DNA from 3 places in the Neobacillus sp. NPDC097160 genome. Region 1 is predicted to be linked to each of the others. Evidence: riboswitches for the same ligand, from Rfam matches in the RefSeq annotation. Region 1 holds a riboswitch; each other region holds the start of a gene.
What was found. A riboswitch is a leader RNA that binds a small molecule or an ion and turns the genes downstream of it on or off. The one in region 1 is predicted to bind cobalamin.
Positions count from the first base shown of each region.

Region 2: linked by a shared signal. The riboswitch ahead of ACIQXV_RS09940 (ABC transporter substrate-binding protein) and the one ahead of ACIQXV_RS11965 (ABC transporter substrate-binding protein) in region 1 are both predicted to bind cobalamin.
Region 3: linked by a shared signal. The riboswitch ahead of ACIQXV_RS01235 (ribonucleoside-diphosphate reductase subunit alpha) and the one ahead of ACIQXV_RS11965 (ABC transporter substrate-binding protein) in region 1 are both predicted to bind cobalamin.

Region 1 covers NZ_JBIWDU010000007.1:130,883-141,424, reverse strand. The annotation lists gene ACIQXV_RS11985 ((Fe-S)-binding protein) at 1-787, shown strand, start outside; gene ACIQXV_RS11980 (hypothetical protein) at 1,227-1,520, shown strand; gene ACIQXV_RS11975 (hypothetical protein) at 1,708-1,896, opposite strand; gene purU (formyltetrahydrofolate deformylase) at 2,148-3,047, shown strand; cobalamin riboswitch at 3,338-3,534, shown strand; gene ACIQXV_RS11965 (ABC transporter substrate-binding protein) at 3,689-4,693, shown strand; gene ACIQXV_RS11960 (ABC transporter substrate-binding protein) at 4,816-5,739, shown strand; gene ACIQXV_RS11955 (cell wall hydrolase) at 5,807-6,409, opposite strand; gene ACIQXV_RS11950 (MBL fold metallo-hydrolase) at 6,749-7,546, shown strand; gene ACIQXV_RS11945 (lmo0954 family membrane protein) at 7,755-8,102, shown strand; gene ACIQXV_RS11940 (PspA/IM30 family protein) at 8,124-8,774, shown strand; gene ACIQXV_RS11935 (sulfite oxidase) at 8,857-9,921, opposite strand; gene ACIQXV_RS11930 (L-cysteine desulfidase family protein) at 10,131-10,542, shown strand, end outside.
Region 2 covers NZ_JBIWDU010000006.1:27,081-37,622, reverse strand. The annotation lists gene cobS (adenosylcobinamide-GDP ribazoletransferase) at 1-609, opposite strand, end outside; gene ACIQXV_RS09965 (cobyric acid synthase) at 606-1,451, opposite strand; gene ACIQXV_RS09960 (bifunctional adenosylcobinamide kinase/adenosylcobinamide-phosphate guanylyltransferase) at 1,448-2,047, opposite strand; gene cbiB (adenosylcobinamide-phosphate synthase CbiB) at 2,022-2,987, opposite strand; gene ACIQXV_RS09950 (adenosylcobinamide amidohydrolase) at 2,984-4,450, opposite strand; gene ACIQXV_RS09945 (FecCD family ABC transporter permease) at 4,457-5,515, opposite strand; gene ACIQXV_RS09940 (ABC transporter substrate-binding protein) at 5,481-6,446, opposite strand; cobalamin riboswitch at 6,622-6,813, opposite strand; gene fabG (3-oxoacyl-ACP reductase FabG) at 6,925-7,662, opposite strand; gene ACIQXV_RS09930 (phenylacetate--CoA ligase family protein) at 7,746-9,140, opposite strand; gene ACIQXV_RS09925 (cobalamin B12-binding domain-containing protein) at 9,255-9,647, opposite strand; gene ACIQXV_RS09920 (acyl-CoA mutase large subunit family protein) at 9,687-10,542, opposite strand, start outside.
Region 3 covers NZ_JBIWDU010000001.1:284,015-294,556, forward strand. The annotation lists gene ACIQXV_RS01215 (M20 metallopeptidase family protein) at 1-611, opposite strand, end outside; gene ACIQXV_RS01220 (GGDEF domain-containing protein) at 878-1,738, shown strand; gene ACIQXV_RS01225 (flavodoxin domain-containing protein) at 2,277-2,741, opposite strand; gene ACIQXV_RS01230 (ribonucleotide-diphosphate reductase subunit beta) at 2,738-3,784, opposite strand; gene ACIQXV_RS01235 (ribonucleoside-diphosphate reductase subunit alpha) at 3,838-6,126, opposite strand; cobalamin riboswitch at 6,299-6,499, opposite strand; gene ACIQXV_RS01240 (ATP-binding protein) at 6,761-8,026, shown strand; gene ACIQXV_RS01245 (SMP-30/gluconolactonase/LRE family protein) at 8,254-9,225, opposite strand; gene guaD (guanine deaminase) at 9,959-10,542, opposite strand, start outside.

The DNA of each region.
Region 1 (10,542 bases):
TAAGAGATATAAATTTGGGAAGATATATCCAGCTAAACGCAGGAAAAAAATGTCGGTCGCTTTTTTTCCTGGATGTATTATGGATGCGGTTATGTCGAGAATGAATCGGTTGACGATCGAATTGCTTCAACATGTTGGATGCGAGGTAGTTATACCAAAACAGCAAAATTGCTGCGGTGCGTTACACGCACATCAGGGGTTGATGGGTGAGGCTAGAGAATTAGCCCGTGCTAATATTGAGGCATTCGAGTCAACTGGTGCAGTTTATGTTATTAATAATGCAGGCGGCTGCGGTGCGATGCTTCGTGAATATGATCAGTTATTCAAGGATGATTCAGAAATGCTAGAGAGAGCGAGGTCCTTTGTTAAGAGGTCCCGGGATATCTCGGAAGTTCTCGGTGAGCTTGGTCCATTGCCTTTTAAAAAAGAGATTAATAAAATTGTTACTTACCAAGATTCATGTCATTTACGTAATGTTCAAGGTGTTAGCAAGGAACCTAGAGAGATTCTTCGTTCAATCCCCGGCATTACTTATGTTGAGATGGAACGTAGCAGTGATTGCTGCGGATCAGGCGGCATCTACAATCTCCTCCATTTTGATGAATCTATGGAAATAGTAGATCATAAAATGAAAAATGTTTCTAATACAAAAGCAAAGGTAATCGTATCCTCCAACCCTGGCTGCCTTTTACAAATGAGATTGGGTGTAGAACGAAGTAATTTAGCAAATGACACCGAAGTTTTGCATCTGGTTGAATTATTGGCTGATGCATGTGCCATTCAATAGTGGTCAATGGTAGGATATTTGATAAGAATAAGCCATCCGATTAATTGGATGGCTTATTAAGCATTTTGCCTAAGGTAGGAGAACTAGAAAGAATATATTCGAAAATTGTTAAACTAGAACCCACCTTTAAGTCCCCTTGAATCATTCTCTTTTGCTCTTGAAGCTCGTTTTCAGTCTCGTTTATTAGAGATAATTACTTTTTTACCATCCCGTATAAAATTTCACCAGCAGGCGTTAATGTAATTTTTTTGTTGTTCGTTCAAATAATTTACAACCTCATTGTTCCTCCAGTTGTTTTATTTGGAGTAGGAGAAAAAAGTCGCAGGAGACCATATCTGAGAGTACATGACACGCCTTGAGAATTTTTTTAATTTTGATGTTACTTTATTCTCACCTGTCCACTGTTTCTAGAATAGTATGTAGAAAGGAGGTGATCATAATGAACTTAACTCTTTCAGGCTGGATGCTTTATACAATGTGGGCTGTTTTTGGACTAATGAGCATTAATCTTCTTATCTCTCTATTTAAATCATTTGGGAAGGGATCTTTCGATACAGCTTTTGTATTAGATTATTTAAAGGATATTTTATACTACGTTCTTCCATTGAACATTCTAGCAGCTATGGCTCCAATGGATCCTACTAACTGGACTCTAGTCATTTTTTATTACGTTGGCGGTATTGCTGTCATTGTAAAGTATTTAATGGACATTAAAAATAGTTTCACTAAATAAATGTGTGGGTCTTCCTTCTTGGATGGCCTTATTAATTGTTGAAAAAATAGCACCAAATCAATAAAAAAGGACTATCAAACAAACATTTTGATAGTCCTTTAATTTTGCATTGTTAATGTTTGTGAAAATTAACGAAACCCGTTAAACACTATCATGGTTTTTTTAAAATTCATTCTCGAAATTATTTTTATTGACCAGACTCACTAGAATTATCTTTCGTTTCAGAACCATCTTCTGTATCAGTTTGAGTACCATCATCCGTTTGTTCTGTATTTGTATCTTTCGGATCAGTACTAGCGTTAGAGCATGCAGTTGCGGCTCCAAGCACCATCATTGCAGACATCAAAGCAAATAACCATTTCTTAAAATCTTTCATTAGTCTTCCTCCTTGATCGCTTGAAATTTTGATACAGTAATATCATACAAGCATTCAATGGAAAAAAGAGCTGATTTTCCATATCTTAACACAACGTAATCGTATCAATAATTTTCTGACATATTCCTTATCTGATATTTACAGACTCTTCACGCAGTTTACAATTTATTAATTTTGTGAAAATTCTTAACAAACTAGGCTGGTCTAATGTATAATGGGTTTCATTAATTAATGGAAAGGGATTTAAAAAAATGAACTCCTCTATAAAAGATCAAATTGAACAATTTAAAATGCGAAATCAAAATCGTGGGCGTTTATTAGTCAGCTGCCCAGACCAGCCAGGCATTGTTTCAGCAATTTCCCAATTTTTATTTTCCTTTGATGCTAATATCATTGAGTCCAGTCAGTATTCCATCAATCCGGAGGGCGGGGTATTTTTTATTCGGATTGAGTTTGAATGCCCTTTTTTAAAAGAGAAAGAAAACGAAATGGCAGAACAATTTACAGAAATCGCATCGAAGTTTTCTATGGAATGGCGGTTAACTCCTGTTTACAAAGTGAAAAAAACCGCGATATTTCTATCGAAGGAAATGCATTGTCTGTTAGAACTTTTATGGGAATGGCAAAGCGGCGATTTAATGACAGACATTGCTTTAGTCATCAGTAATCATGAAGCGGCAAGGGATGTGGTGGAAGGCTTAAATATCCCTTTCTATTATATTCCGGCAAATAAAGAGATTCGTGACCAAGTGGAAGAAAAACAACTACATCTTCTTGAAGAATTCGATATTGATGTGATTGTCTTAGCTCGATACATGCAAATTCTAACACCGAAATTTGTTGCAGCTAATCCTAAAAAGATTATCAACATCCATCATTCCTTCTTACCTGCCTTTATTGGCGCAAGACCGTATGAACGCGCTTATGAGCGTGGGGTGAAATTAATCGGGGCGACTGCACATTTTGTAACAAATGATCTGGATGAGGGGCCAATTATTGAACAGGACATTGCTCGAGTCGATCACCGTTCTGATGTCGATACACTTAAAAAAATGGGTCGTTCTATTGAACGAAGCGTATTAGCGCGGGCTGTTAAATGGCATCTGGAAGACAGGATTATTGTTCATCATAATAAAACGATTGTATTTTAACTGTTAAGAAATGGTTTATCTTTAGTGTCAATAACTATTAGCATAAAGTGAAGTTCGAATTTTTTGTAATTCAATCATGGAGAATAATCATGTCATGAGTACAGATAAAACTATGAAATGCGCCACTTTACTAGCCCTTTTTATCAAAAAAAATTAAGAAATAATATGATTAGACCATTTCTATTATTCTGAATGGAATTACCAAAAAAACCATAAAAAAGTAAAATAATAGATTAAACTGCTTGTTACTCCTATTAAAATGAGGTATTATTAAATAAATTTAAAAATTGAATATTCGGAAGAATATATGGTGTCGATGTTCGACTTAATAGGGAATCTGGTGAAATCCAGAGCTGTCCCCGCAACTGTAAGTGTTGATGAAATGAGCATGCCACTGGAACAGCTACGTGAATAGCGACTGTTCTGGGAAGGGTTCAAAGTAAGATGACGCACAAGCCAGTAGACCTACCTATACTCCATCGTTTTACGTCTTCGGGAGGTGAGAAGTTAAACGGCATATAACAGAAATGATCTATTTCTATATTTTTACAATCTTTATGCCGCTTTAGCTCATCTACAATTGATGAGCTTTTTTTGTTGAGATGTTATTAGTACAAAAATAGGAGAAAAGAGAAATCATGATGAAGAACAACAAGTTTTATACATTACTATTTGCCCTATTTTTAGCAATGGGTTTACTAACAGCGTGTGGAGGTACAAATACCGCAAAACAGGCGGCAGCTACTTCTCAAGAGAAAGGTCAATCTGCCAATGATTCAGTAAAGGACAATTTGCCAGAAGAAACCTCTTATCCTTTCACTTTTAAAGATGCAACAGACGTTGAAATAACGATAAATAAGAAACCGGAGCGAATCGTGTCGCTGCTACCCAGCAATACAGAGATTGCTTTTGCACTGGGATTAGGGGATGAAATTATCGGTGTCAGTGATTATGATACCTATCCAAAAGAGGTAGAAGGGAAAGAGAGGGTTGGAGGACAAGAGTTTAATGTGGAGAAGATTCTCTCCTTAAAACCTGATCTTGTCCTTGCAGATAGCACGATGATCGGAGCGGCTGGCGGCCGGATTGACCAGCTGCGTGATGCAGGTATTACGGTTGCCGTGATTCCTGCTTCCGATTCATTTGCCGAAGTGTATGATACGATTAGGCTGATTGCGCAAGCAACTGGAACAAAAGAAAAAGCGGATGCTATAATCAATCAGATGAGGACTAAGGTTGCTGAGATTGTAGCGAAAGTTAGTCATATCCAAGAAAAAGAGCAGCCTATAGTCTGGCTAGAAATCGATCCTACTCTCTGGACAGCAGGTAAAGGTACGTTTATGAATGAGATGATTGAAATGCTCCATGCCAAAAATGTAGCTGGTGATATGGATGGCTGGTTGCAATTAACGGAAGAGAAAGTGATCCCGCTTAACCCCGAAGTGATCATCACCACCTATGGATATTATATCGACAATCCAGCGGAACAAGTATACATCCGTACTGCTTGGAAGGATGTAACTGCGGTAAAGGAAAAGCGCGTTTATGATGTGAATTCCGAAATCGTCAATCGTCCAGGACCACGTTTGGCGGAAGGACTGGAGGAATTTGCAAAAGCCATTTATCCTGAGATCTACTCAAAATAACTAATCGATTCATGGGTAAGTATTTGTGGTTAAGAAATCAATTGCTGTAGGAACAATTGATTGGAGATTAAAATTTTTGGTAATGAAATAATAATAGACTTTAACTTGAGGAGGTTGTCTAAATGAAGGTATGCTCGTTTTTACCCGCCGCTACCAATATGATTTATGAAATGGGACTAGAAAGACATCTGAATGGAGTCACGTTTGAATGTCCATCGGATAAACCAAAAGTTGTTCGTACTCATCTCGAGGGACGTAACCTTTCAAGTGCAGAAATTGAAACTTTTGTAACAGAATCATCTAATATGGGAAAAAGTTTATATTATGTGGATATGGAATTATTATCAGAGATAGAACCTGATCTTGTATTTACACAAGATGTATGTGACGTATGTCAAATTAGCACCTCTGTTGTTCAAAGAGCCATTGGCTCTCTTAAAAAGCAACCAAAAGTTGTGCCATTAATACCGCGAAGGCTGCGTGATGTATATCAGAATGCACTAACCATTGCAACAGAGCTTGGAGAAGAAAAGGTTGGCCTTGATTTCTTAGCTTCCTTACAAAAGAGAGTACGTGCAATTACTGACAAACTTCGTGAACACCAAGTAGAACCGAAAAGAGTGATGATTATGGAATGGTTAGATCCAATTTATAATTGTGGGCATTGGATTCCTGACCAAATCTCTTTGGCGGGTGGTGTGGATATGTTGTCCAATCCGGCAGGTTACTCTGTAGTGACTCCTTGGGAAAAAGTACAACAATATGATCCGGAAGTATTGGTCATTGCGCCTTGCGGTTTTCAGGTGGAACGATCGATACAGGAAATCGATCAGCTTACAAGTAAACCTGGGTGGAGCGAATTGACTGCAGTAAAAAACAAGGCAGTCTATCTTGCAGATGCAGATTACTTTACAAGGCCAAGTACCACATTGGTAGACGGAATTGAGTTACTAGCCGCCCTCTTCCATCCGCAGCTGTTTGGAATTCCAGAATCATGTAAGAAAAAGGTTGTATCCATTTTCGATACAGAATTATCAAGGGTGTAATAGATAATTTCTAACCAAGGACCGGGCGGTTTTTTGCCCGGTTTTTCTTATTCTTTTATACAAAAAATTACTGTTTGAACACATGTCGCCCAATCACTAGAGTTGTCGCCCTTGAATCGAGCCAACGACTGGTAGCGATGGCGGGATTGTAGAAATATAACGAACCAGCAGCAACACTCCGGTTCTCATTTAATGCTTCGTGTACAGCTTTAATAGAATCCTCATCAGCAGATTTATTGATCTGACCATTTTGAACCGGCTGGAATTGCCCCTTTTCATAAATAACCTCTTTAATCGTGTTAGGGAAGGACGGGCTATCCACTCTATTTAGGACCACACAGGCAACAGCCACTTTTCCTTGATAGGGCTCACTTTGAGCCTCAGCTCTAACCAATCTAGCAAGCAGATCTATTTCATATTCTGAATACCCTATTACTATTTCAGGTTTTGTAGGATGCTCTTCTGATTTATTTGTATAAACGGTTTGTCCAACATGGATCAAATCAATATTTTCGATTTGCGGGTTAAGTCTAGTTAACTCATCTAAAGTTAGCTTATTTTCATTTGCAATCTTTGTCATCGTGTCCCCACTTTTTACAGTATAAGCAAGGGTTGGAGAAGCAAATAAGAGTGTTGCTGCTATTGTTAGTATGGCAATTAGTTTTTTCATGGTTTTATTCCTCCCAGTTGATTTCTCGTGAATCATTGATTAGTTTCTATTTCTATGAATCAAATCGATAGATTAGTATTACAGTTTCATTACATAGAAAAGAGAGGGATTCTTTTAAACTTAAAGAACCTGGTCATCAATCGGGGGTAATTTGCGTACAAACCCAAGCTTTGAATATGGATCTTACTAAATGATTGATTATTCATTCATTTTTGTTTACCATTAAATAGATAATTCAAAAAATTGAAACGGTGAATTATTTCTATTTGTCTAGCTACTTACCCAAAGGGCGGTAATCCTTTAATCTAACCCATGAAAAAGGAGTGAAGATGAACGGTCATGATACAATTGTCAATGAATGAGGACGTTATGTGTGTCGAGGGGAATGTTCAACGATCAGGACTTAAATTAGGAACGGTTTATTCTTTTTTAGTAGATGGAATGGTAATTGATACTGGGCCACAGTGTCTTGAAGCAGACCTCATACCTTTTTATGAAAATCAAAACTTTGAGTTAGTGACCTTAACGCATAGCCATGAGGATCATTCTGGTTTAGCCCCCTGGATTCAGGAAAAAAGCAATGTTCCCATCTATGTCCATCCAAAGGGGATCAGTGTTTGTGCGGAGGCTTGTCCCTATCCGAAATACCGCCAAATTACCTGGGGCGTGCGGTCAGAGTTTAATGCCTTACCACTTGGAGATATGATTCAATCACGTCGTCGAGAATGGAAAGTCATCTATACACCAGGCCATGCCGATGACCATGTCGCAATTCTTGATGAAGAAACGGGCCGATTATTTTCTGGAGATTTGTTCGTTGCTACGAAGACAAAGGTCATAATGGACAGCGAATCCATTCCGATCATTATCGATTCCATTCGCAGGCTGCTCACCTATGATTTTCAATCGCTGTATTGCTGTCATGCCGGCTACATACAAAATGGAAAAAGCATGCTGAAGCAAAAGTTAGATTATCTTGAGAATCTGTCCGGTGAAGTGGGAGACCTCTACAAGGAAGGACGCTCTATTGAGGAAATTGTACACGTGCTTTTCCCGAAAAAGTACCCAATTATCGCTTTTTCCGAAGGACAATGGGATTCACGGCATATTGTCACTTCCATCCTTACCGGAATCTGAAAAGGATTTCAATAGTTGTTAATTCATGGACTAACCAATCTAGGTTGGTCCTATTTCTATGCTTACTTTGATAGTCCGGTATTACCTAAGTCTTAAGTCCGATAGAAAAATCAAGCTCAAGCGCAATTATGAAACATATAGAAAAAAGGTAAGATGGAATCAAGATAAGGAAAACAAATTGATTAGCGAAATAAAGGAGGAAAATAAAATGAAAAAATTTGGTCTGCTGGTAGCTGGTGGCCTTGCCGCCATTATATTACTGAAAACAATTGGCCCAATGGTTGGATTACTGGTTAGTCTCGGGATTCTTTATTTCATCTTTAAACAATTTTTAAAGACGGAGTCAACAGGCATGAAAATCGGGTTAGTCATCATCGGCTTAATGGTCCTTTCAGCAACGATCCACCATATCCCAGCTCTTATTGGCGTGGGTGCCGCGTATGTGCTCTACCTTGTTTATAAAAATTGGAACAAAAACAAAAAGACGCCAACGAAAAATGAAACGGATCCATTTGTTAGTTTTGAAAAGCAATGGAATGAATTAAAAAAATATTAATTTTTAAAGGAGAAATGGAACATGACAAACCTATTTACAAAAATAAAAGATTTCATCGTCGCTGATTTAAATGAAACTCTTCATCAAAAAGAAAAACAAAATCCGATTGCGAAACTCAATCAATACCTCCGCCAATGCGAGCAGGAAGCAGCGAAGGTGGGCAAATTGGTTGAACGCCAATCTCAATTAAGGGATGAATTTACTAGAGAGTATAGTCTGGCAGTGGAATTTGCTGAAAAAAGAAAACACCAAGCGGAAATTGCTTTAAAAGCAGGGGAAACTGAGCTTTATCAATTTGCTGCAGCTGAGCATCAGCAATATTCAGAGAGGGCACAGCGCCTAAAAGCTTCACATACACAAGTAACCGAACAGCTGGAAGAATTAGAGCGAAAACATGAAGAAATGAAACACAAATTAAAGGATATGCATCTTCGTCGTATGGAATTAATGGGCCAAGAAAATGTATCTCGAGCTAACCTTGGAATGAACCACGTGTTAGAATCTGATTCGTACACTACTCAATCTTATTCAAAGTTTAAGGACATCGAAAACTATCTTGACCGATTAGAACAAAAGATGCACAGCTCTTTCTTCCGCAGCACAATTGATAGTAAAGTAGCGCAGTTAGAAAAGGAAATGAGTAGCAAACCTTTGGATCTAACGAAAGAATAAAATCTTGAATGGGCGGTGATGAATGGAATCACTGCCCTTTTACTATTATTCATGTCTTATTTTTCAAAAAAATAATAGATCTTTATTCAATTTGTATTGTAATCTGGGAAATTTCATTATAGCCGTACCCCTTACGATTCCAGTATGCTTGATTGGGTTGTGAGTGGCCATTGGAATCAAAGGCACGAACCTTGATGGTGTATTCGTTATTTCTTTCGAAAACATGGGAGTAAGACCATTTCATCCATTGATATTTATGTGGTTTGTATTGAAGGGATGTGGATTTCCAAGTGGTCCCGTTATCCAAACTGATTTCGACAGAAGTTATAATCCCTTCGCCAGTCCAAGCTATGCCCGTTACTTCATGCTTTCCTGGTTTAAGTATTTGACGGTCAAGTGGCTGCTGAATAACGGAATTGACATGGTTAGTAGTCACAGGAACTGAATCTTTATCCTGATCCAAACGGGGATAATATACATAATCATCTGTCTGGAAGGGGCCGGAAAACTGAGCATCAATCACACGTATCGTTTTTAACCATTTCACTGATGCCATCCCATACCAGCCTGGGACAATTAATCGAAATGGAAAACCGTGCTTTGGATTTAGAGGTTTCTGATTATGTTCCCATGCGACAATTACATTGGAATCTAACGCTTTTTTAAGTGGAAGACTTCTTTCAAAATGAACATGCTGTCCTTTCTTTATTCCGGAGTCTCCCCCTAGAAAAACAATTTCACGTGCTCCGGCGTTGATTCCAGTCAAGGAAAGGAGATAGGAGAGCGGTACCCCCTTCCAATTTCCTTGGCTAATTGCACCCTCTGTCCATTGTTCACCAAATACCTTTGGCTCGAAATAAGCACGCTTGTTTCCCGAACATTCCACCAAGGCAGTCACGGTTCGTGAAGGCATGGAGGTGATTTGATTGTAATGTAATGTAACAGGGGTTTTTACTGAACCAGTGATAGTAAGAAAGTAAGGCTGAATGGAGATCTCGGGATATATAAAGTGATTTCTTCGAAAGGTCAATGGAAATGGTGTTTCACTAATTTCTAGAAAATGAATGGGGGTCTCCTGATTTTCGGGATTTAAACTTCGTGTGATTAGGTACGGTTTGGTTTTTAAAACGCGGTCATTATAATACAAAAGAGTCACTCCTTTCTATTTAAAGTGTATTAGACCAATAAGGATATTATCCTTTTCCTTCTTTTCAAAATATAAAAGGACAAAAGTGCCAGTCACGGATAGTTAATATGAAGGTACTCTACAAGCTTTTTTATGGTAAAAAACTTTTAAAAATATATGGGCCTATTATGATAAAATATTAGAAGGAATATAAATGCAGGGGGAACAAAATGGGCAAACATAAAATATTGGCTGTTTTAGAGAAAGAATTAGTTGTTGCCCTTGGCTGTACAGAACCTGTAGCTATTTGCATGGCTGCAGCAACGGCAAAGAGTAAAATTACCGGGCAAATACAGGCCATTAGTGTAAAAGCGAGTGGTAATATAATAAAAAATGCAAAATCCGTGGGGATTCCGGGAATGTCGGCTAAAGGTCTCGAATTTGCAGCTGCCCTTGGAGCGGCGGCAGGAGATCCAAATAAGAGATTAGAAATTTTAGATGGACTGACAACGGAAGATGAACGGTCGGCATTAAAACTCATTGAAGCCGGTAAAGTGAAAGCTGGCAAGGCTGATACACCGAAAAGACTTTATATCGAAGTCATTGTAGAAACAGATCAGCAGATGTCTAAAGTGGTCATTT
Region 2 (10,542 bases), on a different contig from region 1:
TTCATATAACAGAATAATAATGAGAAAAAAGACAATATACAGCGGATAAACCCATAGTACCCGAGGCTTTGCCGCGCTTTGAAATAATGAGCCCAATCCTTCATTTTTGGCTGATTTAACCGTTAACAGCAGGACACCCATGACACTTTTACTCAAAAAGGGGATTCCCATTATAAAGATGTAAGTTACGTATTCAACATTCAAAGTACCTTCGTAAATAAATAAAAACCGGCAGCTTAATAAAACGACAAGTGATAGGACCCCGAATGCACCTGTTCTAGGATCCTTCATGATTTCCAATCGTTTCTCTCGATTCTGATAGGAAAAATAAGCGTCACTCGCGTCCATCCAGCCATCCAGATGAATTCCTCCTGTCAGAAGAATTGTAGTCAGCCAAAGCATGAAAGCAACAGCTATATGAGAAAAAGGTGTAAATTCATTGAACACATAAAATAGACTTGAATAGATTAGCCCCTGAACTAAACCTAGGAGTGGGAAAGTTTGCACAGCCTTTCGTAGGTGTTCCTTATCCATCGGTAATTCATAGGGAAACGGCAGTGCCGTAAAAAATTGAACGTTGATCAAGAATCCTTTAAAGATTTTGATCATCTTCTCCCCCATTGATGGATGATCTCTTTTAAAAGATCCCATTTTAAGTGGCGCTTCATATTATCGGCAAGTTTCTCAAATCTTTCATCCGATCCATCTTTTTCAATCATAATTTCGGTTGCCACTGATAATGAATCCTCAACTTCTATCATATGATTTTCGATAAATGGCAAGACACCTAATACAGGAATGCCTGTTTTTTCTTCTATTAGTTTTATACCATCCTCGAATAACGAGAGATCACCGCGGAATTTATTTATGATGATCCCTTTGACCCTTTGCCTCTCTGAAGGTTTTAATAGATCAAGTGTTCCAATAATACTCGCAAACACTCCACCCCGGTCAATATCAGCCACGAGCACCACTGGTACATCGGCCAATTCCGCAACCTTCATATTGACCATTTCGCTATCGTTTAAATTAAGTTCAACTGGACTGCCAGCCCCTTCGATTACCACCATTTCATATTCACTTTCTAATTGAATTAGGGATTCCTTAATTACCTCTATCCCCTTTTCATAAAATTGGTCTCGATACTCTTTGCCGGAAAAGGTTTCAATTGCTTTTCCAAGGTAAACCACCTCTGAAGTCTGATCAGACCTTGGTTTTAATAAAATCGGGTTCATCCAAACTGTCGGCCGGATTCGGGCAGCTTCCGCTTGAATTCCTTGTGCCCGGCTCATCTCGTTTCCGTCAACCGTGAGATAGGAATAATTCGACATGTTTTGTGATTTGAATGGAGCAACTTTTACTCCCTCATTGGCGAAGATTCGGCACAATGCCGTTACAATTAAACTTTTTCCGACGTCTGATGCAGTACCTTGAATCATGACTCCTTTCATTGTCCTGCTCCCTTCCTAATGATTGGAATCCCTGCTTCTACGATAATAGCTTGATCCGCTTCTCTCACTAAATCTTGATGGATTTGTCCCAGCATGCGACCATATAAAAAGACGAGCTCTGAGCCCATCAGGGACTCGTGTAATACTTCATTACTAACCACAATCATGGTGCCGGCTCGATTTTTTATCGCGATAATCCCGGTAATTATATCTTCTTTAATTTGTTTTAAATAGGACCCATTCCAGGTTTGTTCAGTAGAAAATAGTTCATTATTCAACAGTGTTGTAACACAATCTAACAAAATAATATCATTGTCAGAAATAGAATCAGCAAGAGTTCCAATTTGAATAGGCTTTTCGATCGTTTTCCATTGATATTCCCCAGTTTGTCTATCTTTCTGGTGCATTTCAATTCGTTTTTGCATTTCTGAATCAGATGGAACACCAGTAGCTATATAATATAATTGTCCATCTTTATTGCGCTTCCGCTCAATTGCTAGTTTTTCCGCGAGGCTGCTTTTACCGCTTCTGACACCGCCAGTAATGAAGATTAATGATTGATATTGCGGATTAGAACCATGTGACGGCCAATTCAACGAGCATCCCTCCGAGCCATAATAATAGTAAAAATAAGAAAACAGTTCTCCCTAAAATTGCATTCGCCTTTAGGATGTGATCCGATTGTATCGGGTTAAGAGGCTCCCCCATTTTTGCTCTATTAGAGATCATCCCTTTGTAATAGTTTCTGCCGCCAAGTTGAATGCCTAAAATGGCCGCAACCGCTGCTTCCCCCCAGCCGCTGTTTGGGCTCGGATGCTTTTTCGCATCCCGGAACAAGATCGCCCAAGCTTTTTGATAGCTGGTCCTTTCCGGACGTTTTCCAAGCAGCATGATGATTCCTGTCAGGCGACTTGGAATCCAATTCATCACATCATCCCATTTCGCAGATGCCCAGCCAAACTCTTTATATCTTTCATTCATGTGCCCAACCATCGAGTCACACGTATTTGCTGCCCGGTAAACCATCGCTAGCGGTGCCCCGCCAATAAGTGCCCAGAACAAAGGTGCTGTCACGCCATCACTTGTATTTTCAGCAACGGTTTCAATCGTTCCCCTTGCTATTTCACTTTCATCAAGTTGTTCCGTATCGCGGCCGACAATATAGGAAAGTTTTGTTCTTGCTGCCACTAAGTCCCCGGATTTTAACGGATCATAGACTTCAAGCGCCGCTTCCTTCAAGCTTTTTTGCGCAATGGTTGTCGAAATGATGATACTTTCTACAAATACCCCAACAAGTGGATGAATCTTGTATCCTATTAAAACGAAAATCAACACAAGAGAAAAAACAAACAGTAAGACAAAAAGGAGCATTGAAACTCCCTTCCATCTCTTAGACTGTCCGTGATTCCAACGCTTTTCAAATGAGGAGATCATCTTCCCGATCCATCTTACCGGATGCGGCCAATGAGGGGGATCTCCGACAAACAAATCAATGATATAAGCAAACGTAATGGCGATTAAGTGATAAACGATCATGTTTGTTTCCTTTTTTTCGATTTCTTAACTGCCTCTGTCGTACATTGATATACAGCCTTACTAATTAGCTGTCCTAACGGAGAAATCGTTCCGGCGTATTCTAACACCTTTCCGGTTTGCGTGGCTGCAATTAAAATACTATCAGTTGAAGTCCCGGTAGCAATGGTCCCTGTAACTTCATCTAGCACCTCAAGATCATGCATCACCTTTACTTTTGCTTCCGTAGCGGTCATAATGCTTTGAATAAAGGCTTCCTCTGTTAACTCTCCATTAACGAAAATCCACGTATTAATCGTTCCCGGTGTCATTTGATAGACATGCCGCTCACTTTTCGACGCATCAATCGCATTTCCCACCCCGGCGGTAACAACCACAAAGATCGAGAAATCCTCCTGTTCGAATCGCTGGTAAAACACATCCTCGAGATACACCGCTGTCATCATGCCCACTGTTGCCGACGGTTCAAAGCCTTTTGTTTTTAAAAAGTCAGCCATCTCCGCCCGATGATCATCACAATTATATTCCTTACTCACATGACGATTGACAAATGTTTGATGCCAGCCCGTCCCTGAGCCAACCACGCCCGAAGACATGGTTCTTAAAGGAACTGGAGACTCTAGTTCGATAAACTCACTTGAAACGCATACCATTGCTTCAGTGATTTCAATATGCTCCATTTCCTGTTTTACATCAGGCAGTAACACCATTTGCGGTGCAGCCACCTTTGGATGGGGATGCCTTTGAATTTTTGTATGATAAACATCCCTGATTCGATCCTCTTTAAGAACTTCGTTAGGAATATGATTTATATTAATGGTCCCCTTTTCGAGCAGGAGCAAGCGGTCGCAGTATAATCCAGCAAGATTTAAATCATGGAAGATCGAGATTACAGTTAATCCTTTTTCCATTGTCCATAACTTTAAAAGGTCTAACAATTCTTTCTGATACGATAGGTCTAAGTGATTTGTCGGTTCATCCAATAGCAGGATTTCCGGCTCTTGGGCAAGGGCCTGGGCAAGAAATACCCTTTGCTTTTCACCGCCTGATAACGCCTGTATATTTTTATGTTGAAAGGAGGAAATGCCGGTCTGGTCCATTACCCTTTGGACGACCGCTTCATCCTCATCCGACCAGGTTTGAAACCAGCCCTTTTGATGCGCATATCTTCCAAGTGATACGGTTTCTTTAACAGTATAGGAGAATGTTTGGGAAGAATGCTGGGAAAGAACCGCCACCATTTGCGCAAGCTGCTTAATGCCATATTCCTGCAGCTTTTTTCCGCTAATATAAATCTCACCCTGTTTAATCGGCAAGATCCCGCTAATCATTTTTAACAGAGTTGTTTTTCCGCTGCCATTTGGCCCTAATACCCCGAACAACTCCCCTTGATTTACATCAAACGAAATGTTCTTTAATACAGACTCATCTCCATATCCACCTGAAACGTGCTGAACACTGAGCATTTTCTATCAACTTCTTTCCATCCTTTTTCTCTGCAGCAGGATCACCGCAAATACCGGCGCCCCAATTAAAGCGGTTATCACCCCAATTGGTAATTCAGTAGGTGAAATAATCGTTCGCGACAGAAGGTCGGCTAAGATTAAGAATCCACTTCCTGTCAGGATCGATAACGGAAGAAGGTAGCGGTGGTCTGGCCCCCACAAGATTCTTGAAAGATGGGGAATGACCAGCCCAACAAATCCAATCGTTCCGGAAACGGCAACCGCAGCTCCTGTTAAAATTGAACCGGCTGATAAAATGATGAGCTTCCTTTTTTGAACATTGACCCCAAGGTGGTGTGCTCTCTCTTCCCCAAACGACATTGCATTTAATTCCTTTGCATTAAGCATCAGGATGGCCGACCCAATGACAAAAAACGGCAAAATAATTTTTATGTATTCCCAGCCTCTCATCGATACACTTCCCAAGAGCCAGCCAATAATTTGCCGTAACTCATCTCCTGTTAGTGCAATCATAAGTGAAATAAAGGCGCCTAAAAAGGAGCTAAAAATAATTCCTGTTAAAATAATCGTTTCTACTCTCATGGACCGTTCAATTTTCCTGGCAAAGGCAAGAACGAGGAAAATGGTCAAAAAAGAAAATAGGATACTTAGTAATGGCAATGTGAATATCCCGATAAATGGGATAGATAAATGAAAGAACAGCGTCAGAACCGCCCCGACGGAAGCGCCGGATGAGACCCCTAATGTATACGGATCAGCTAACGGATTTCTTAACAGACCTTGAAATGCCGCCCCCGCAATTGCAAGGGACGCTCCCACAAGACCCGCTAATATCACCCTTGGCAGGCGAATATTCAACACAATACTCGTATACATCGGATCAATGGAATCAAGTGAAAGAAACCCAAATAGCTTTGCCATGATAATGTGAATAATCGTCCCCACCGGAACCGAAACAGTTCCGATGGAGATACCAAGTAACATAGAGATCAACAGAAAAATTCCTGCTAATGGAAAAGCTACATATTTATTATTTAAAAACTTCTGGATAAATAGCCTTTGCAAGATCTTCTACTCCTTCAACGATTCTAGGACCTGAGCGTGTCACTCGATCGGAATCTACGTCGATTACTTGCTTATTTTTTACTGCGTTGACATTTTCCCAGCCTTTTCTGCCTAACACTTGCTCAGCTGGTTTTGCCTCTTCATAGCCGCCATATGTAGTGATGATTACATCCGGATTTCGTTTAATGATCTCTTCTTGATCAAGCTGGATCCAGCCCTCTTGATCGTTTGCAAGGTTTTCGGCATTAATCACGGTTAACATTTCATTCATAAACGTATTATTCCCAGTTGTAAAAATATCTGGCGCAGGTGATACTTCAATAAATACGGTTTTCTTTTCTTTTATGTCCTTTGCCTTTTCCTTAATTTCAGCTAATTTTTCCTTCATCCCTTGAATAAGCTCGTCCGCTTTCTTCGCTTCTCCAGTAGCTTTACCAATCATACTGATAGAATCAAACACTTGGTCAAAATTTTGTGCATCATTCACAACGAGGACGGCAATTCCGGCATCTTTTAACTGCTGAAGGCCTGCTTCAGAATTATGTGCAGTAGAGGCATGGGCTAATACTAAATTTGGCTGTAAAGAGATTATTTTTTCAAGATTAACTTCCATACCGCCTATTTTCTCTTTTTTCGTTACCTCTTCAGGATAATTATCAAAATCAGAAACACCGACAATTTCTTTATCAGCACCTAACGCGTAGGCAATTTCCGTATTACTTGGGATCAAAGAGACGATTTTTTCAGGCTTATTTTCTAAAACGACGTCATTCCCTGATGCATCTTTAATGGTAACTGGAAAGGCAACTTCCGCTTTTTTCTCAACACCAGTAGTATTGTCCTCTTTAACTTGCTCTTTCTTTTCCCCACAGCCTGCTAAAACTCCTACTGCTAATAATACGGCAAATAATAGTGCATACCATTTCTTCATGTTTCTTCTCCCTGCTTTCTGTGTAGTTAAAATGTAAGTAACAAAAAAGAAGTCCTGCTAGTGGCAATAAAAAAACATCTCCATACTAATGAAGATGTTGGTACGATTAGATTTCCATTACTCATAAAAAGTAATAGGGCACTAGCCTCAACACCTCCCTATCCTCGTAGGTTTATTGGCGCACAAGAATTAGGCAGGTTTCCTGGCTCATGATCATCGCATCCTATGTCTTCCCATCCAATTAGACAGTGACAAAATATAGGTTGCTCCCATTTACAGTGGCGGGACCGCGTTGGTTTCTCACCAACTTCCCTTTTAAGCTAAAAGTCGTTAAAGACTCACTAGCACCTATTTCCATTATTCATTTTTTGTTAAGTCTATTATTATATAAATTTTAACATTTGTATAGTTTTCTGCTTTAAAGCGGAAAAGCAATCCTTTAAAAAATTTAGATCTCTAATCGATTCTTTTTGTTTCTCTAGATGACAAGACCTCCATCAACACTAAGAATAGTACCATTAATAAAACTCGCATCATCAGAGGCTAAATATAAGTACGCAGATGCAATATCTTCAGGTTTACCCAACTTACGTAAAGGAGTTTTGGCCTCCATTAAATCGAGTATTTTTTGTGGTACTTTAGCAGTCATATCAGTAACAATAAACCCAGGTGCTACTGCATTGACACGGATTCCTTTTGGTCCAAATTCTTTTGCCCAACTTTTTGTTAATCCGATGACACCAGCCTTTGTTGCAGCATAATTTGTTTGACCGATGTTGCCGTGAATTCCAACTACTGAAGAAGCATTAAGGATGACTCCCTCTCCCTGCTCTATCATTATCGGAACCACTTCTTTTGTACATTTAAACACACCAGTTAGGTTGACAGAGATTACCTTTTCCCATGATCCCTCGTCCATTTTTGTCAGCAATCCATCAATCGTAATTCCAGCATTATTAACTAAAATATCAACTTTTCCATATTTATCGACCGTTTCATTTACCATCAAATGAATTTGCTTTGAGTCTGTCACATTACATTGAATAAATGTAATAGATCCATATTCTTCTAACTCGTTGACTGCTGTTAGTCCTGCATCTGGATTCACATCACTGATGATAACAGCGGCACCTTCTTGCAAAAATTTCTTAGCCGTAATTTTGCCGATCCCATTTGCTCCACCCGTTATAATAGCAACTTTTCCTTTGAGTTTCATAATGGCCTCCTGAAAATAGATAATAGATTAGTAGTGAATGGATTGTGTTACCCTTCGAAAAATTCATTTACATGAAGGAGGTACTACGATTCCTTAAAGTTTCGTTTGTCAATGACTCGCTTCGCTTTAAATTGGGTTCTTTCCAATGTGCCGATTGGAAGTAGGTCAATATTAAATGTAACCCCGACTTCGCGTTTGAGTTCCTTAGAAATTTGCTTTTTTAGATCTTGATTGCTTCTGGTCCCCAACGTTTCGCATTGGATTGTTACTTCGTCCATAATATTATCCCGGGTAACAATCATAACGAACTCTTCACCAAGCCCGTCAATTTTTCTTATTACATTTTCCAATAAACTTGCATACACATTTACACCCCGAACAGTGACCATATCATCAATCCGGCCATAAATACCTTTAGGCAGTCTTGGGTAGACCCGCCCACAAGGACAAGGCTCATCAGTCCAAGTTGTTAAATCTCCGGACCAATAGCGGATTAACGGCTGAGAGGTTCTTTCCAGTGGAGTGTATACCGGTACTCCTTCTTCCCCGTATGGAACTAGTTTTTTGCTCTGTTGATCGACTACTTCTGTATAAACGACATCCTGCCATAAATGAACCCCTTTACGATGCTCACATTCTGTATTGCTCATCCATGGCGTCACTTCTGCCATTGTCCCAGAGTCTATACAGATGGCATCAAAGGTCTCTTCAATTTTTTTCTTAGTAGAGGGAACTCCCGCTCCAGGTTCACCTGAAAAAAACAATATTCTAAAACCGAATTCTTTTGGGTCAACTCCTAATTCTTTGGCCTTTTCTGCTAGATACAAAGCATAGGAGGGAGTACCGTAAAATACTGTCGGTTTTACCTCCTTAAGCCAAGATACTGCTTTCTCTGTTTGCCCTGCCTGCCCTGCGCCAAATGGAAAGGTTTTTGCCCCGAGCCTTTCAGCACCAATTAAAGCTCCCCAGCTTCCTATATAGAGACTAAGCGGTGAGGCAATAAACACTAAGTCACTGGGTCTCATTCCAAAACTCCACATAATTCGGGCGTGCTGATGGGCAATCCTTTCCCAATCATCCTTGCCAAAGGAAAAGACAGTTGGTTTTCCAGTTGTTCCTGAAGTTCCTTGAATCCGATGTACTTCAGAAAAAGGAATGCAAACATTTGAACCAAACGGCTGATTCTCCAGTAAATCTTGTCGTACCTCTGCTTTTGTCGTGATCGGAACTTGGTCAAATTCTTTTAAACTCTTAATATCATCTGGATGAAAATCTACTTTACTCCATTTTCGTTTGTAGAAATCAGAATGTTTAAAAGCATACTCCATGACTTTCTTTAATTTATAAAATACCAACTCATCAAGTTCCTCTTTCGAAGCGGTTTCTATGTCTTTATACCAAAATTTTTCATTCACATCCGGGATATATTGAGTATCATATTTTGGCGGCCATTGCTGCAAAAGAGCAGTTTTTTGCATTTTATTGTTCACCCTTTACGTTTAATTTGACTTCCGTATCTTAAAAATTTTCTAGCTAAATAAAATTCTTGGCTGCCAAAGGTGGTGAGGAAGATTCTCACCACCTTCGATTCTTTAGGAAACGCCGTGCTTTACGTTGGATCGGATAAAATCGGCAATACTTTCAATTCTAGTTTCAGGGCCAAATACTTCTGCAATGCCGGCCTCTTTCAGTAATGGAATATCGTCTTCAGGAATGACCCCGCCCATGATCACTAAGGATTCAACACCCTTTTCTTTGGCTATTTGGACAACCTTTGGCCCTAATGTCAAATGATTTCCACCGAGTGTACTTAATCCAATAACATCCGCACCTTCTTGAATCGCTGCATCCACAATCTGTTCAGGAAATTGATTGCCTAAATACACCACTTCCATCCCCTCATCCCGCAGCATTCTAGAAACGACCAAAGCACCGCGCCAATGGATATCTAAACCTAATTTCGCCATTACAACTTTAACTTGCATATAGAAGTCCTCCTTTTATTTTCCTGATTGACCTGAATCCTAAGCTAATGGGAACTGCCATAACCCAAATTCCTCACGAAAAACCTCTTCAATTTCCCCTAAAGTGGCATATTCGATCACGGCTGCCTTAATATACGGCATGAGATTAACATCTTCATGGCATTTTTGTCGCAGCACATTTAATGCATGCTCGACTTTTTCTTGATTTCTCTTTTGACGGAGTTTTTCTAATTTTTCTTTTTGGCGCTTCTCGGCAGATTCAGGATACCTAAACACTTCTACTTTTGTTTTACTCTGTTCTGTAGGGAAGTAATTCAACCCAACAATTTTATGCTTGCCACTCTCAATATCCTTCTGCATTTCATAGGCAAAATTAGATATTTCACGATGCAACCAGCCTGTTTCCACCACCGAAACCAAGCCGCCCCTTGATTCAATTTCAGCTATATAATCGCGAATTCGCTGGGCCATTTCTTGTGTTAATTTTTCAACAAAATAGGAACCAGCCAGCGGGTCAACGGTATTTACTACATTCGTTTCTGCTTGGATAATTTGTTGCGTTCTTATTGAAATAAGTGCGGATTCTTCTGTTGGAGCGGAATATGCTTCATCATAAGAGTCAACATGTAAGGACTGGGCACCGCCTAATACAGCAGCAAGTCCTTGAATCGCAGATCGGGCAATATTATTGAGCGGTTCAACCTTTGTCAACGTAATTCCTGCTGTCTGAACATGGAATCGCATAAGATGAGATTTAGGGTGCTGCGCATTAAATCTGTCCTTCATCACTTCATGCCACACAAGTCTAGAGGCACGGCATTTGGCAATTTCCTCAAAGAAGTCATTAAATAGATTCCAGAAAAATGATAATCGTTTGGCAAAATCATCAATTTTA
Region 3 (10,542 bases), on a different contig from region 1:
TCATGTGGATAGCCGCCATGACCTCCTGTTCCTTCAATTGTGATGTCAAAGTCGTCGCTCGAGGCCATGGCATAGCCGGTGGCAAAGCCAATTTCTCCAAGCGGCATTCCAGAGATATAATGAATGCCGTAGATAGCATCGACTCCGTCTAAAATCCCTTCTTTTACAAGCTGTTGTGCGCCGCTTGGCGAGGCTTCCTCAGAGCTTTGAAAAATTAAGACAATATTGTTTTTTACAAGATGTGGATTTTCGCTCATCCATTTTGCAGCCGCGAGCAATGTAGCAGTATGACCATCATGGCCGCAGCCGTGCATAACGCCGGGGACCGTTGAAATATACGGCTTGTTTTCTCCTTCTTCATGAAGCGGCAGGGCATCCATATCGGCCCTTAGCGCAATTGTCTTTTTTCCTTCTGTTCCTTTAAAAAAAGCAATCACATTGGGTGCTGAAAACCGCGAATCTGTCGGAATACCAAATTCCGTTAATTTCTCTTTTACATAGGCTTCTGTCTTATATTCTTGTCCTGATAACTCCGGGTGCATATGAAAATGCCGGCGCTGCTGAATCGTCCAATCAATTAGCTCTGAATCTACTAATTTTGTCTGTAACATGGTTGCTCCTCCGTGGTGGTTATTTTTCTAAAAATAAACGTGGATAATTATACGATTATCTTAATATATATTCACGTGGAATGCAACCAGAAAGGAACCAGTGAATAGTGTCATGCGCCCATTGAACAGATTCATTTACCAATAGGAAAACAGGATTTTGCCATTATCACGTTTTGTAATTAATGTCATTTATTTGTTTATAGTCCAACTTTCAACAAAATATGATACTATCAAAGATATTACAGAATCGAAGGGGAAAGAAGATCATGTCGTTAAGTGTTAAGTTGGAAACATTTCGGAAAATGCCTAAAATAATCTTAGTTCTTTGCATGGTATTGACGGTGATCCCGGGTTTTTTAGCTAGATTGGATATGTTTTATATTGATGATATGGTTTGGTTTTTATTGCTGATCCCATGCTTTATTTTTTCCTATTATTTAGGGTTTGTCGGCGGGCTTTTTGCGGCATTGACGGTTAACATCTATCATCTGTTTTGGTTTACTTATGAAAAATACCTGCTAATGGCGGAATTAGTCAACCAGGAATTATCACTCCATGTGGGTGTGGCTATCGTCACATTTTTGTGTGCAATTGGTGTTGGATTATTGTCGGAAAAACTAACCGAAAAACAAATGCAGCTACATAGCTTGAATCAAAAATTAAAGCATTTAGCCTTATATGATTCTCTAACAAGCCTCCCAAACCGCCATTATTTCATGGAAAAATTATCCAAAAATTTGCATGGAAGTCAACCGGTTTCCCTGTTGTTTGTTGATTTAGACGGATTTAAAAAAGTAAATGATACCTATGGTCACGAAGAGGGCGATCATATATTAATAGAAGTAGCGAATCGGTTAAAACACTGCTGCAATGATTCTATGTTTGTAGGCCGCCTTGGGGGCGATGAATTTATTGTCTTGTTAGTGGGGGCAGATCAAGAAACATCCATTGACATCGCGACGGAGATCTTGAAGAAGCTACAAATGAATGTACATGATTTGAAGATCTCGGCCAGCATTGGCATCGCCTTAGCTAAACCTGGCGATACCCCTTCATCCCTATTAAAAAGTGCGGATACCGCCATGTATCATGTTAAATCCACTGGAAAAAATGCAGTCGGTGCCTGAACTAAACCATAGTCATTTTTTGAAGAGCCAACATGCATGTTGGCTCTTCTTCACTTTTAGGGTCATTGCCTCCGGTGCGGGTCTTGAAGGACATGTTAATCAAGGTTCCTTGTTGAAAAACTTTGAGTGAGGATATCCTATCAGGGATGAGCTCCAATATGTGCGGATTACGACTTAAACGTCTTTAACGGCTTGATGAAGACTATTTTGCAGGCTTTGGAGCAGGGTTTTGGTCTTCATTGGCTTGATGAAGACCATTTTGCTAGCTTTGGAGCAGGGTTTTGGTCTTCATTGGCTTTATGAAGACCATTTTGCGGGCTTTGGAGTAGGGTTTTGGTCTTCATTAGCTTGATGAATTCATTTCTCTGGAAAATTTGCCAGAAATGAATCCAATACCTCTCAATGGATGCATTTCATTCGGGATTTTTACCAGAAATGAATCCAATGCCCCCTTAATGAATCCATTCATTCACACTTTCCTCCTAAAACGAACTTTTGTTAGATCCTTACCACTGAATTTTGGTGTCAGGTACCAGTTTCAAATTAATTCCAAATGGTGCCTGACACCATTATCAAGTTTATTCCAAAATACCCCCACGAATTTCCGGCAGCGAGCAAAATCTGTTGCTTGCAGCGCAACCTCGACCTTCAGTGTGACCTCCAAACGACTGTGAACATAGAGCATGTCGCGAAAGGCATCAACTGCGCCGCAAAAGTGGGGATAAAAGCTATCGCCTGTGCCGATTACACCTGTCACAACATGCTTGACATCCGCCGCTTCAAAAGCGTGATATAGCGCGAGCATTTCACCCGGAATATCTCCATCTCCCCATGTATAAGTTCCAATGATGACCCCATCAAATGCCGATAAATCCCGCAAAGGAAACTGTTCAACCCGAAATAGATGTACCTTTATTTCATTCTCAAAAAATAAATCCCTTATGCAATGGACTAGTTCTTCCGTATGCCCTGTTTTAGAGGTATACACGATGGCAATATTCATAGTTCATCAAAACTATTCGATTGCGACACCTTCGCATAGGTTCGCGACTTTTGTTCAAAGAAATCCGATTTGGTCCCGTTCATCATTTCATCGCTGAACACATGAATCCAGGGCATTGGATTGGTTCGCTCTTCATATAGATTCGCTAAACCAAGCTGGCGCAAGCGTTTATTTGCAAGATACTCTGTATATCCATCGTACTCGTCCAAATCAATTCCGTTTATATCCCGCAAAATGAAATGAGCCCACTTCTTTTCCAACTCGACAGCTTTTCCAATCGCCCGATAGACATAGTCGATATTTTCCCGATGATTCAATTCAGGATGTTCTGTTAACAGAATCCGGATAAACTGGGAGATGAAGTAGGCGTGCTGCATTTCATCCCGTTGGATATAGCTGATCATTGTGCTTGTCTTAAGCATTTTTTGCTGACCGGCAAGATGATAGAAGAAAGCGAATCCTGCATAAAAATAGATCCCCTCGAGATTAATCGAGTTCACCGCTAATTGGAATAAATGCTGTGGTGTGGGGTTCTGGCGAAAGCTTTCATATGCCTGCAAAATCAGATGGTTTCGCTCCTGTACGATTGGGTCACTTTTCGCTTGATTGAACCGGGCATTCTGTTCGCTCAAAGGAACAAGTGAGCTCAGAATATATGAATAGGATTCATTATGAACCGCTTCCTGCTGAGCAATGACAGCAAAAATCGCCTTAAAGCTGGAATCCGTCACATAATCCATCACTTGCGTCATCGTCGGTGTTTGCAGGCTATCAAGCGAGGCAAGCTGGGTATTGATCCGTAAAAAAACATCTTTCTCCGTCGCGCTGAGCAGGTCCCATTGTTTAATATCATCCTGCATATTAATTTCTTGCGCCTTCCAAAAGTTTCCTAATAAAGTTTGATACAAATCGTACATTTGCGGGTAGGCGATATCATTCCAGTTCAGCAGGCCGGATGACTCGCCGTTAATGATCCCTGTTGATTTATTAGGAAACTCCGGGTTTAGCAATTTTATTTTTGATAAGGGAGCATGAATATCCATTAATAGAAACCTCCTGCGTATTTTGCTAAATTTATTAAAAAACAAAACCAATGCTAACTTTGACATGCCTCACATTCGGCTATTTCTGCCTGCGATGTACTTCTGACGTAGTACGTCGTTTTTAGCCCATGCTGCCACGCTTCCATATGCAGGTTAAGTAAATCCTTGGCTTTGATATCATGACGAACATACAGGTTGAAGCTAATCCCTTGGTCGATGTGACGCTGGCGGGCTGCGTTTTGTTTAATGCTCCATACTTGATCTAGTTCATGTCTTGCCCGGCGGTAATAGGTATATGTTCGATGATTCAAGTCCGGGGCAGTTACCTTGAATTTAAAATTTTTCTTCTCCTCGGCATACTCAACCGAATAGATCGGATCAATCCCATCTGTGGAGCCGCCGATTTTCGCCGTTGAGGAGTTTGGTGCAACGGCCATTAGCCAGCCGTTACGGATTCCATTTTCCGCAATCTCCGTTGCTAAATCGAGCCACCGATTAGAACGATAATTTTTTCGCGAAAAATACGCCCCTGTTTGCCACTCAGATCCTTGAAACTCCCGATACGTCCCTTTTTCGATGGCCAGCTCCTTGGAAGTCCGAATCGTATAGTAAGCAATGTCCTCATACAGGTGATCGGCCAATTCGACTGCGGCCCCTGACTCCCAGTGAATGCTTCTAAGGGCAAGCAGATGGTGCCAGCCGAACGTTCCAAGTCCAATGGCCCTGAATTTTTGATTGGTAATCTGAGCCTGTCCAACCGAAATGGTATTTAAGTCAATCACGTTATCCAACATTCTTACTTGAATGCAAATCAATCGCTCTAGCACCCCAGCCGGCACCGCTTTTGCGAGATTAATAGAAGACAAGTTACAAACCACGAAATCACCGGGCTTCCGAACGATGACGATGTTCCCATCTTCATCCTGGTATTCGTTGACAATCGTTGTCGCTGACATATTTTGCGCGATTTCCGTGCATAAGTTGCTGCAATAAATCGAGGTGCGCCCCGCTCCAATAAGATGCTTATTGGGATTTTGCCGGTTCACTTCATCCCGATAGAACATATACGGGGTCCCCGTTTCCAACTGGGACACCATAATCCGCGCCATGATATCCATCGCCCGGTACGATTTCCGCGGCAGCAACGGATGGGCCGCGGCTTCCTCGTATTTTTCAGAAAAAAAGTGCCTGTCGGTTTCATCATAAAAATCCTCGAGTCCAAGTGGGGTCCCGTTTTCATCTCTCCAGCCCATATATTGCTTCACTTGATGGGGGCAAAAGGTATGCCACTCACCGATACTTCTTCCTTTCTCGTCTGTTTCTTGAAGTTTTTTCATAAAAAGATCGGGTATAGCCACCCCGGTAAAAATATCATGGGCTTTGCGGCGTTCATCGCCATTATTTGTTTTCAAAACGAGAAAGCCGTTCATGATATCTTTATGGAACACATCTAAGTACACGGCAATGGCGCCTTGCCGCTGCCCTAACTGGTCGACGCTGACGGCAGTACCATTGACGAGCTTAATCCACGGCACAATCCCCGAAGAGTTCCCTTTGAATTTTTTAATATCGGAGCCAAGGGCGCGGACTTTTCCATAATAGAGTCCAATACCGCCGCCATCTTTACTCAACCTGGCGATATCCCAATTATTTAAATAAATGCCGTCGAGGGAATCGTCAACGGTATCAATAAAACACGAGGAGAGCTGGCCAAAGCTTTTTCCAGCATTCGCTAATGTCGGTGTCGCAACGGTCATGTAGAGATGACTTAATGCCCAATAGGCTTCTTTCACAAGCTGTAGGCGTTTCGAGGGATGCTCATTCTGCATGATCGTCATCGCGATGATCATAAAGCGCTCTTGCGGCAGTTCATATACATTTCGCTCATGATCTTGCGCCAGATAGCGGTCTGCCAGTAAAAATAACCCGATGTATGTAAAAAGGGTATCTCGCTCCGGGTCGATCTCTTTAGCTAATTCATCGATTTCGTTTTTCGAATAGCTGTTTAGTAGATTGTTCGAATAAATGCCGATTTCCGTTAATTGGTTGATTAGCTGGAAAAAATCACCGTACGTTGCTTGGCGGTCATATCCCCGGTTCTTTGCCGCTTCCTGATATAATTCATTCAAATATAATCGGGCGGCGACAAAGGTCCAATCGGGCTGATCCATCGCAATCTGATTGACGGCATAGAGCAGCGCTTGCCGGTTGGCCGCTGCCCCTGTTGCAGCCAATTCTCTGATTTGCTTTTCCAGCATCGTTGTATCCAACTGATATTTCTCCGCCGCTTGTTTGATAGAAGTTACTAGCAGATGAAATTCATCTTTTATTTTTGTAGTCATGGTTTCATTCCTCCTGGAAAAACAATAGTGTTTTGTGTCACAATCAACCCCCGAAACGACAAAAAATCCGCTCGGGATCTCCGAGTGGATGAAACGGATCACTACACAAAAGGAAAAAGTAGATTTCCTGCCTTTTGCTGCCACCGTTCATCTTCTCAATCCCCGAAGAAGTGAAACTACTTAAGAAAGACAGGTCTCCTGACTTATGCTTCATTCTACTCCTGAGCCCTTCCCATATCAGCGTCTATTTTCATAAACTTTCTCATACAGTGGTTTGCTCATTTCGTCAGCAATTACAGTTGCGGGGGCAGCTCCGGATTCACACCGGATTCCCTATTAAGCCGCTAGCGGCATCTTTACCTAAGGTAAATACAATATATAGTTGTATTTTCTAAAAACATAACAATATGTAGTTAAGAAACTAAAATCAATCATAGTATAAATAGTTTCGTATTTCAAGTATTTTCGGAAAGGGAAACAAAATCTAGGCCATTGCGCCCTTTTTAAAAAAATTTACACGATTCATAAAAATTAATATAATAATAGTATAAATTACCTGTAATGTTCCCTCTGTAATGGTTTTGGTAAAAAATAAATAGTTTTTGTCTTGATTATGAAGGTAAGGAGATTTTCAATGAATATTGGTGTTGAAGTGGGTTTATATCAAGTAGTGATTGTCCTCTTACCTATTTTTGTTTACCATTTATTTTTTAATGAAAAGGAATTCGAGCGTAGAAAGCCCTTTTCAAAACTGACCATTATTTTAATTCTCATCCTCATTCTAACGATGTCATTTCCTGTAAAATTTTCCGAGGAGTATGTGTATGATTTTAGAATTGTGCCCTTTATTATCGCCTTTGTGTATGGCGGGACTATTCCAGGTTTATTCACAGCGGTGGTTCTGTTAGGGTACCGGTTTATCATTGGCGGGGATGGCTTTTATGTCGTTCTAGTCAATTACTCACTCACTTGTGCAGTTTTCATTTTAATGCGCAATCAATATGAATCATTTAAAAAGAAAAATAAGCTGATGTTTGTTAGTTTTGTGTTTTGGGTTAACACGATTATCGTGATCCTCACGCTATTTACAAAAAATCAAATAGAGCAAATTCCTTTTATGGTGGTGTTTTATTTCATCACTTGGATTTGCTTAGTGATGGTTGTATTTGTCATGGAAAATGTCAATCAGCAAATGGAAATGCGTGAAAAATTGCAAAAGGATGAACGTCTTAATGTGATTAGTCAGCTTGCCGCTTCAGTTGCCCATGAAGTCAGAAATCCGTTAACATCTGTTCGCGGCTTTTTACAGTTAATGGATGATGACGATAATTTAAAAAGTGCCCAGAGGCATTATATTGAGATTGCTTTAGCAGAACTTGACCATGCGCAATCGATTATTAATGATTATCTTTCCTTGGCAAAACCGAATACGGAAGGTTTGACAATTGTCAATGTTTCGGACGAGGTTAAAAAGACAGTCGCACTCATGACCTCTTATTCAAATATCCAAAACATTTCCATTCACATGAATATTCAAGATTCCCTTTATATGAAAGGTAATAAAAGTGAAATGAAGCAGGTTTTAGTCAATATTATGAAAAATGGCATTGAAGCGATGAGGACTGGTGGCGATCTCCATGTTCAGGCGATGGAGAAGGATGACGAAATCATGATTAACATCATTGATAGCGGCAAGGGAATGACAAAAGACCAGCTTGCCAAATTAGGGACGCCTTTTTATACGACAAAGGAAAAAGGAACAGGTGTGGGTCTAACAATCTCGTTTCAACTTATTCAAGCAATGAAAGGGACGATATCGGTAGAAAGCCATGTCGGACAGGGGACTACTTTTATGATTCGATTTCCGCGCTGGTCACACCCCGATGCGGTCGAAGAATGAGGTAAAAAAACCACGTTGTACTGTGGTTTTTCTTTTTTTAAGAGACGCTTTCGCCCCCAGGTTGGTATAGAAGATTCATTATTACATGTCCGGTACTGGAAACACATTCGAAAGGCATCCTTTTTGGTACGTACTACATTACCATGGCTAAATATAAATCAAAAAAGAGGCTGTCCTAATGACAGCCCAAGAAAAACCGAGAGATTTATAGAGGATCATATGATGATCTACTGTAATCCGAAAGGCTGCAATCCTTCCTTTTTCACCTTAATACGCCAAACCACGTTTTTAGATGACTCGGTTACATATAGGTAGCCATCATGAAAAGCCAGGTTAGTGGTAAAGGTACCTGCATCTTCAGGTAAGCGGATAGTGCCATATTTAAATCCGCTGGCATCAAGAACGGCAATTTCTCCCGCTTGAAAATGGGCAAGATATAGATTGCCTTCGCTATCAACTGCAAGTCCATCTGGGCCGATTCCACCCTCAAATTGCCCGAAAACAAACGCTACTTCACGTGAATCTTTGGCATTTTTAGATGGAACAGAGATAATTCGATTTGTGGCAAAATCAGAGATATAGACACGCTGCCCGTCTCCCGAGATGGCGATCCCATTTGGGTAGGCAATATTTTCTTGAAAAAGCTGGGGCTCGGAACTTCCCGGCGGCAGATAGAAGACACGCCCGATTGGCTTTGTTGCGCTAGACCCCATCGGCTCGGTAAAATAAAGTCCGCCGGATTCATCGAATACCAGGTCATTCAGGCCGTTTAACGGCTTACCGTTGTAGGAATTTACAATCAAGGTGCGTTCTCCTGTAGTGGTGTTGTATGCATAAAGTTCGCCTGTAACATCCGTGATAAAGAGGCGTCCATCTTTATGAAACATTGCGCCAACGGGAAGTTTATTGGTATTTTTATCAACGATTTTAACCTGATCGTTTTCGACCTTCATGATTTCCCCGGTAGCCGGACTGACCATCCATATTTGGCCATTTCGATCAAAATTAATCCCCTCGATGAAGCCGCTGCCAGTAGTGACTTTTTCCCATTTGGCATTAGGATGGACAATTTCCGAAATTGAATGTCTATCCTTCGTGGGGACAGGTTTTGTTTCGTATAATGCTTTTGCACCGACTACAGTAACAGCCACAAGGGAAAGAACAATGAACAAGGTAACTGCGAAACCCTTTTTTCTCATTTTTTGAATCCTCCTTTTTAGATAATTGAGTATAAAAATCAATCTTAGATGATTAAACAATGATACCTGAAAGCGTATGCAGCTTTACTGTAGCATTGTCCTAAGAACAGAAACAACGCTAAATAGTATCTGAATTTTTATTTAATTCAGATAAATATTCCTACTATTGGGGAAATAAATAATCTGTTAAACTATAGGATTAGTCTATTGGCGGTTAATATGTTATTGCGGGTTCCAATCAAGACTATTGGAACCCGGAATTAGATTTAGAGGATCAAAAAGGGTTCCAATCGAGGCTATAGGAACCCGAAAATAGATTCAGAGAGCCGAAAAGGGCTCCAATTCAGTGAAAAAGGCACTTCTAAGTAGGTACGGTGTTTAGGAAATAAACTATATCAGCGAATTCGACCGATTTATCAGCGAATAATCAAATATATCAGCGAATCCGACCGATTTATCAGCGAATATTCAATTATATCAGCGAATCAATGCCAGGGCCGGTTTGATAGCACTAAATCATCCACTAGAAACGTTATTTTTACCGGAATTCGCAATTTCTGTCTTCTTACAAGAAATTTATTTGCGAAACTAACGAGTTTATTTGCGAAACTCCCCGATTTATTTGCGAAACGACCGAGTTTATTTGCGAAACCCCCGCTTTATTTGCGAAACCTAAAACTAGCTATCTTCAAAACAAAAAAGAGGCTGCCCGGAGACAGCCTTCAAATAACAATTACCGTGAATGAACTTTTTCGCCTTGCACCCAGACTTCACAAATGTTTTCCGGCCGCGCCAAGTACATGATTTTTTGAAAAATATCATGTAAATCCTCATTTGCATCATAGAGAGGCAATTTGGCCGTTTCGAACGTCGTATCAATGATTTGAACATCCCAAGCATAGTTTTGGACTAAACGTCCGATTGGCAGGCTGACACTTTCGCCACCGCCGGCAGTAGCGAGATAGAACGCTTCATTAATAGTGATGCGGGAATTTGGCACACCGCGATCTCCAGCAGGAAGGGCAGTATTCACACCATCCTCCAACATCCTCGATGACATCACCGCTTGCCTCACGTTGTCAAACAAACTCGGTGAAAAACCGCCGGAAATGTCAGACCCTAACCCAATCTCTACACCTTTAGCAAGCAGACGGGCAATGGGAATAACACTATTAGCAAAATAAGCATTGGAAATCGGACAATGGCATACAGCAGTACCCGTTTCCGTAAATAAGTCCGCATCCTGATCACCTAAGAAATTGCAATGCGCCATGACCGACTTTTCACGTAATAGACCAAAATCATGTAAGGCAAACG